Regions from separate parts of the Rhodococcus sp. Z13_19A genome, predicted to be linked through region 2. Evidence: riboswitches for the same ligand, from Rfam matches in the RefSeq annotation. Region 2 holds a riboswitch; each other region holds the start of a gene.
What was found. A riboswitch is a leader RNA that binds a small molecule or an ion and turns the genes downstream of it on or off. The one in region 2 is predicted to bind S-adenosylmethionine.

Region 1: another riboswitch for S-adenosylmethionine. It lies ahead of AC3YNX_RS00490 (ABC transporter substrate-binding protein); the one in region 2 lies ahead of AC3YNX_RS15690 (hypothetical protein).
Region 3: another riboswitch for S-adenosylmethionine. It lies ahead of AC3YNX_RS00840 (bifunctional o-acetylhomoserine/o-acetylserine sulfhydrylase); the one in region 2 lies ahead of AC3YNX_RS15690 (hypothetical protein).

The regions. Positions count from the first base shown of each region.
Region 1 covers NZ_JBYUNN010000001.1:100,426-102,614, forward strand. Annotated here, with positions in the region: gene AC3YNX_RS00485 (SRPBCC family protein) at 1-348, shown strand, start outside; SAM riboswitch class I at 430-525, shown strand; gene AC3YNX_RS00490 (ABC transporter substrate-binding protein) at 780-1,763, shown strand; gene AC3YNX_RS00495 (ABC transporter permease subunit) at 1,760-2,189, shown strand, end outside.
Region 2 covers NZ_JBYUNN010000004.1:154,846-157,034, reverse strand. Annotated here, with positions in the region: gene AC3YNX_RS15695 (acyltransferase family protein) at 1-1,173, opposite strand, end outside; SAM riboswitch class IV at 1,342-1,453, shown strand; gene AC3YNX_RS15690 (hypothetical protein) at 1,458-1,889, shown strand; gene AC3YNX_RS15685 (Na+/H+ antiporter) at 1,898-2,189, opposite strand, start outside.
Region 3 covers NZ_JBYUNN010000001.1:168,533-170,721, forward strand. Annotated here, with positions in the region: gene AC3YNX_RS00835 (malate dehydrogenase) at 84-1,076, shown strand; SAM riboswitch class IV at 1,136-1,253, shown strand; gene AC3YNX_RS00840 (bifunctional o-acetylhomoserine/o-acetylserine sulfhydrylase) at 1,405-2,189, shown strand, end outside.

The DNA.
Region 1 (2,189 bases), on a different contig from region 2:
GTGCGTGCGGTGGGCGACGAGTTCCGGGTGCACATGGACCGGGAGTCGCTCAACGACTTCCCCATGGGCAAGTACGACGTCACGGTGATCATCACCGCCCTGGTGCCCGACGAGCTGATCGAGTGGACGATCTCCGGCACCATCCAGCCGCCCATCCGGCACCTCTACGGCTACCGGCTCCAGGCCCGCGAGGGCGGCACCCTGGTCACCTCGTACTACGACTGGAGCGAGATCGACGACCGCTTCCGCGACAAGGGCGTCTTCCCGGTGATCCCGGAGGCCGGGCTGCGCGCGACGCTGGGCATCCTGGCCCGCACCGTGGAGCAGCCCGCCGTCGCTGCCGGCTAGGCGCGCTGCGCCACCCTGGGGTTCGGCTCACGCTGAGCCGATTCGTTGTCTGCCGCCACCCAGCCTCGCTAGCCTTGCGCCACACCATCCAGAGCGACCGAGAGACCTGGCTCGTCGACGTCGCAGCAACCCCCCGCAGCACGCGGGAGTGGGTGCTAATGCCAGGACCGATGGAGGCAACTGTGCAGGCCCTGCCCACCCCGAGCATGATCCGACCCGCCTTCTCGTGCCGGCGGCACGTCGACCTGTGCCGCACCGCCGGCGCCAGCTGTCGGCCCGGCACCGCCTGACCCGGCTGATCGCCCTGCGCCGCTGAGCGCGCCCCTGCTCGCACCCCTTCCTGCGCCCCGCCCCGTGGCGGCCGGCGCTGCCCTCTTGCGCCCGAAAGGCCTCCGATGTCGTTCCCCCTGTCCCGAAGACGAGCACTCTCCGTGCTGGCCACCACCGTCCTGTCCGTCGTCCTCGTCGGCTGCAGCGCCGACGAGCCACCCGCCCCGGTGCTCGCCGCCGACGGCTCGATCGACCTGTCCGGGGTGACCCTGCACGTGGGCGACCAGGTGCAGTCGGTGCAGTCGGTGCTCAAGGTCTCCGGCCAGCTCGACGAGCTGCCGTACAAGGTGGAGTGGGCCAGCTTCACCGCCGGACCGCCGCTGCTGGAGGCACTCAACGCCAAGGCGATCGACCTCGGCAGCGTGGGCGACAGCCCGCCGGTGCTGGCGCAGGCGGCCGGCATCGAGGCACGGATCGTCTCGGTGGAGGAGCGCGACAAGGCCAACGACTTCCTGCTCACCCGGGACGGCACCGGCATCCGCACGGCCGCCGACCTCAAGGGCAAGAGCGTGGCGGTGGCCAAGGGTTCCAGCTCGCACGGCCTGCTCATCGGGCTGCTGCAGCAGGCGGGGCTGTCCCAGGACGACGTCACCGTGCGCTACCTCGCCCCGCCGGACGCCCAGAGCGCGTTCGCGGCCGGGCAGGTGGACGCCTGGGCGGTGTGGAACCCCTACTACGCGGTGGCGATCGCCAGCGCCGGGGCGAAGGTGGTGGCCGACGGCACCACGCTGTCCACCGGCTACACCTACACCGTCGCCTCCACCGCGGCGCTGGCCGACCCCACCACGGAGGCGGCCATCAAGGACTTCCTGGTGCGGCTGGTCAAGGCGCGTGCCTGGGCCGCGGCGCACCCCGACCAGTGGGTGCCGGTCTACTCCCAGCTGACCAACCTCCCGGCGGCGGTGGCCACCGCCACCTTCGACACCTCCCGGGGCCGGGCGATCCCCATCGACGACCGGGTGATCGCCCGCCAGCAGGAGCTGGCCGACCGCTTCGCCGCCGTCAAGCTCATCCCCTCCGCACCGAAGGTCCGCGACTTCTTCGACGACCGATTCAACGCCGACGTCACGGCGGCCCAGCCGTGACCGCCACGACCGTGCGCCCGCCGGCGGCTCCCGCGGTGACCTCCGAGGCCCCCGCGGCGGCGGGATCCGCCCACCCGCGGCGACGGCTGCGCGCCGGCTGGTTGTTGCGCCTGGTCAGCCCGCTGCTGCTGCTCGCGCTCTGGCAGGGCCTCAGCAGCGCCGGCGCGATCTCCGAGCGCAAGCTGTCCTCCCCGCTGTCGGTGGTGGACGCCGCGGTGGAGCTGTGGCGCAACGGGCAGCTCTCCGACGCGGTGGGCATCTCCCTGCAGCGGGTGCTGGTCGGGGTCGGCCTGGGCCTGCTGACCGGGGTGGTGCTGGCCCTGGTCTCCGGCTTCTCCCGCCTGGGCGAGCTGGCGCTGGACCCACCGCTGCAGATGCTGCGCACCGTGCCGTTCCTGGGGCTGGTGCCGCTGTTCATCCTGTGGT
Region 2 (2,189 bases):
GTCTCGCCAGTAGCGGTGACCGCGGCCCGGCCCACGATCCTTCACTGCGAGAACACGCTTCTCCACGAGGTGCCAGCTCGCGGCAGCGCACCCGGCGGCGACCGCGAGGGTCAGCAGCGAGAAGGGCAGGTAGCCCCACCGGTGCACGCCGAGGTAGGCCAACACCTGCGCGACGACGAACCCGTAGAGATAGATGCCGTAGGAGTAGTCGTTCGTTGCACCCACCTTGCGGAGCGCAGCGGGAAGGCGTGCCGCGAGCCACATCAGGAAGTAGGCCAGGGCGGGGTAGCCGAGCAGACCGAACCAGCCCAGAAGCACGGTGAGCACCACCGTCGCTCCACAGACCGCGGCCAGACGGTCGTCGAGCGGGATGCGCTTGGAGTACAGCGCGAGACAGGCGCCGTACAAGAAGATCAGCGGCAGCGTGACGTGGTAGCGGTCGCCGAAGTACGAGCCGAGCACGTGCGCGTGGGCGGGAAGCTCCGTGCGGATCACCTGCATGGCGAGGAAGACCGCGGTGAGCAGCGGCACCAGGAACTTCGCCCGGCCCAGGGCCCCGAACAGCACGAACACGCCAATGATGAGGTAACACGTCCACTCGTAGGTCAGCGTCCACACCGACCCGTTGAAGACCGACATGTGCACCGTGTCCCCGTAGGGCGTCGTCCCCGCAAAGATGTCGTAGATGCCCCACGTGTTGATGGTGAGGTCCCAGTTCGCCTTCAGGTAGGTGGCAGGGCCACCGTCAGCTCTCTGGAAGTAGCTGGCCAGGTCGTGGCCATCTCGAATCCAGATCAGCGGGCCCACGACCAGTGCGCTGACCAGCAGCACACCCCAGAAGGCCGGCAAGATGCGCAGCGCCCGGTGCCAGAGGTACCGCACGATGTCGCTTCCGGCACCGCTCTTGGTGATCAGGTAGCCACTGATGGCGAAGAACCCGAGCACGGCCATGGCGCCGAGGTTGTCCTGACCGCGGCTCCACCGCAGCATCGGGTCCTCCCCCCCGCCGAGGGGGAAGGCGTGGGAGAAGATGACCAACGAGGCGAGAACCAGCCGGATGATGCCGAGCGAGTTGTCGTGTCCGCCCAAGCCCTCGCTGAGCGATGTCCGTCGTTTGCCGGACGCCAGCTCCAGCGCATCGGTCTTGACGGGACTCATCTCGGAGACTGGCACCCGGGCAGCGTAGTGCCCAGACCGTGGCGCCCGAATGACCAGTTGGGCACCGCCACTCGTGTCGCCGACAGCGACCTCTCCAGCCTGGCGTGCATCGTCACGAGTCGCCACTGCGGCGAGCGTCGAGGGCGACCCGTTGTGTCGGCGATCGGCAGTACAGTCCAGCCCGTTCCCGAGTGACAGCGTCAAGCCCTGCGGCTGGCTGTCCAGCAACCCTCTCCCCCGGGGTGCTTCCGCAGGAAGAACAGGGCCGCGCACCCGGCGCGGCCAAGGATGGATCGGAGATGACGGCGATGCGCAACGTCGAGCTGCCAGGCGTGGGACCGTGCCGGACGTACCGCAGCGGACACCAGCCACACTGGATCATGGCGCGGCAGTACCGCTCGCGTGGCCGCTGGGCGACGGTGGTGGGCTTCGACGGCGACCACGTGCTCATCGAGTGCCGCGACGGCTCGCTGCTGCGGTGGTGGCACCACCACCCCTGGCGGCTGCGCGCCGCCGTGGGGACGCACGGGCCGGCCGTGAAGATCGTGCGCGCAGGCACGGTGCTGCAGTGTGCGGGGCTGTGGTTCCCCTGCAGCAGCGACGGCCCCACGCCGTGCCTGCTGGAGCCACCCGGCGCCACCGAGCCGGTGTCGGCGCTGGTTGATCCCGGCGCGACCGAGCTGCAGCTCGTCACCCTCGACGGCGTCGCGGTCACACGCTGGTGGGCCTGAGCCAACCGCTAGTCGGGAGGGTCGACACCGGCCAGGCGCAGCTCCTCGATGTCGAGCCGCGCCTGCACCCGGCGCGCCACGGTGTCGTCGATGACGCCGTCGCGGCGCAGCTGGTTCAGCACCTCCCGCTTGCGCTCCATCAGCGCGAGCCGCAGCCGCGTGTACTCCTCGTTGTGGGTGCGTGGCGCGTCGCGGGCGACGGCGAGCGCGGCCACGGCGTCGGCACTGTTGGGCGACTCCTGGGCGGACGCCTCGAACACCTCGCTGTCGCGGTCCGCCTGCTCCGCGGGCACCGGAGTC
Region 3 (2,189 bases), on a different contig from region 2:
CAGTTGCTAGCGTCGAGCCCTGCCCGCCATCGGTGTGCCAGAGCGTTCCTCGCCCTCGGCGCTGAACTCGTGAGGAGCCAGTCGTGAGCAACACCCCCGTGAAGGTGGCCGTCACCGGTGCCGCCGGCCAGATCGGCTACCAGCTGCTCTTCCGCATCGCCAGCGGGGCCATGCTCGGCCCGGACACCCCTGTGGCACTGCGCCTGCTGGAGATCCCCGACGCCGTGGGCGCCGCCGAGGGCGTGGCCATGGAGCTGGAGGACTGCGCCTTCCCGCTGCTGCGCGGCGTGGACATCTCCGACGACGCCAACGAGTCCTTCGCCGGGGTCAACGTGGCCATGCTGGTGGGCTCGCGCCCGCGCACCAAGGGCATGGAGCGCGGCGACCTGCTCTCCGCCAACGGCGCCATCTTCACCAAGCAGGGCCGCGCGCTCAACGACAACGCCGCCGACGACCTGCGGGTGCTGGTGATCGGCAACCCCGCCAACACCAACGCCCTCATCGCGATGAGCAACGCCCCGGACGTGCCGGACGAGCGGTTCACCGCGATGACCCGGCTGGACCACAACCGGGCCATCGCCCAGCTGGCCAAGAAGACCGGCGTCCCGGTGCTGGACATCGCCAAGATGTCCATCTGGGGCAACCACTCCGCCACCCAGTACCCCGACCTGTTCCACGCCGAGGTGGACGGCAAGATCGCCGCCGATGTGGTCAACGACCAGCAGTGGCTGGAGAGCGACTTCCTGCCCACCGTGCAGAAGCGCGGCGCGGCCATCATCGAGGCCCGCGGGTCGTCCTCGGCCGCCTCGGCCGCCTCGGCCGGCATCGACCACGTGCACGACTGGGTGCACGGCACCCAGGCCGGCGACTGGGTGTCCATGGCGGTGCCCTCCGACGGCTCCTACGGCGTCCCGGAGGGGCTCATCTCGTCCTTCCCGGTGACCTGCTCGGGCGGGCGCTACGAGATCGTCCAGGGCCTGGAGATCGACAACTTCTCCCGCGGCAAGATCGACGCCTCCGTCGCCGAGCTCACCGAGGAGCGCGACACCGTCCGCGAGCAGGGCCTGCTGGGCTGAGCCCCGCCCACCCCACACCTGTTACGCGCGAGACGACGGCTCCGCTAACATCTCTGCCAGGTCATGAGTGCCAGCGCGTAGCCCCGGCTTGCTGGACGGCAACCCTCCATCCGCGGTGGGGTGCCCCGGGTGATGACCGGGTCGATCGGAGCAACGTCCGGTCGTCAAGCGCGGGCCCGTCGCACGACTGGCCCCCCGTCTGTCGGAGGTCTCGCCATGTGTAGCGACTGTTGACCACCCAGGAGATCGCCCGCGGCCCGCTGGCCGCGCTTCCCTTCCCCCACCGGGCGTGGACGACGCCCGCACCTTCTTGGAGCTGACTGACCCGATGAGCGACCCCACGACTTCCGATCCCGCTGCTTCCTGGAGCTTCGAGACCAAGCAGATCCACGCGGGCCAGGCCCCCGACCCCACCACCGGAGCCGTCGCGCTGCCGATCTACCAGACCACCGCCTACGCCTTCCGCGACACCGACCACGCGGCGGCGCTGTTCGCCCTGGCCGAGCCGGGCAACATCTACAGCCGCATCATGAACCCCACCAACGACGTGGTGGAGCAGCGGCTGGCCGCCCTCGAGGGCGGTGTGGCCGCGCTGCTGGTGGCCTCCGGCCAGGCCGCCACCACCTACGCGCTGCTCAACGTCGCCGAGTCCGGTGACCACGTGGTGGCCAGCCCGAGCCTCTACGGCGGCACCTACAACCTGTTCACCCAGACGCTGCCCAAGCTCGGCGTGCAGGTGTCCTTCGTCAGCGACCCGGACGACCTCGAGGAGTGGCGGGCCGCCATCCAGCCCAACACCAAGGCGCTCTTCGGCGAGACCATCGCCAACCCGCGCAACGACGTCCTCGACGTCCCCGGCGTGGCCGAGGTCGCCCACGCCGCGGGCATCCCGCTGATCGTGGACAACACCGTCGCCACCCCGTTCCTGATCCAGCCGCTGGCCCTGGGCGCCGACGTGGTGGTGCACTCGGCCACCAAGTACCTGGGCGGCACCGGCACCACCATCGCCGGCGCGGTCGTGGACGGCGGCACGTTCGACTGGACCAGCGGCCGCTTCCCCGGCTTCACCACCCCCGACCCCAGCTACAACGGCGTGGTCTTCGCCGACCTGGG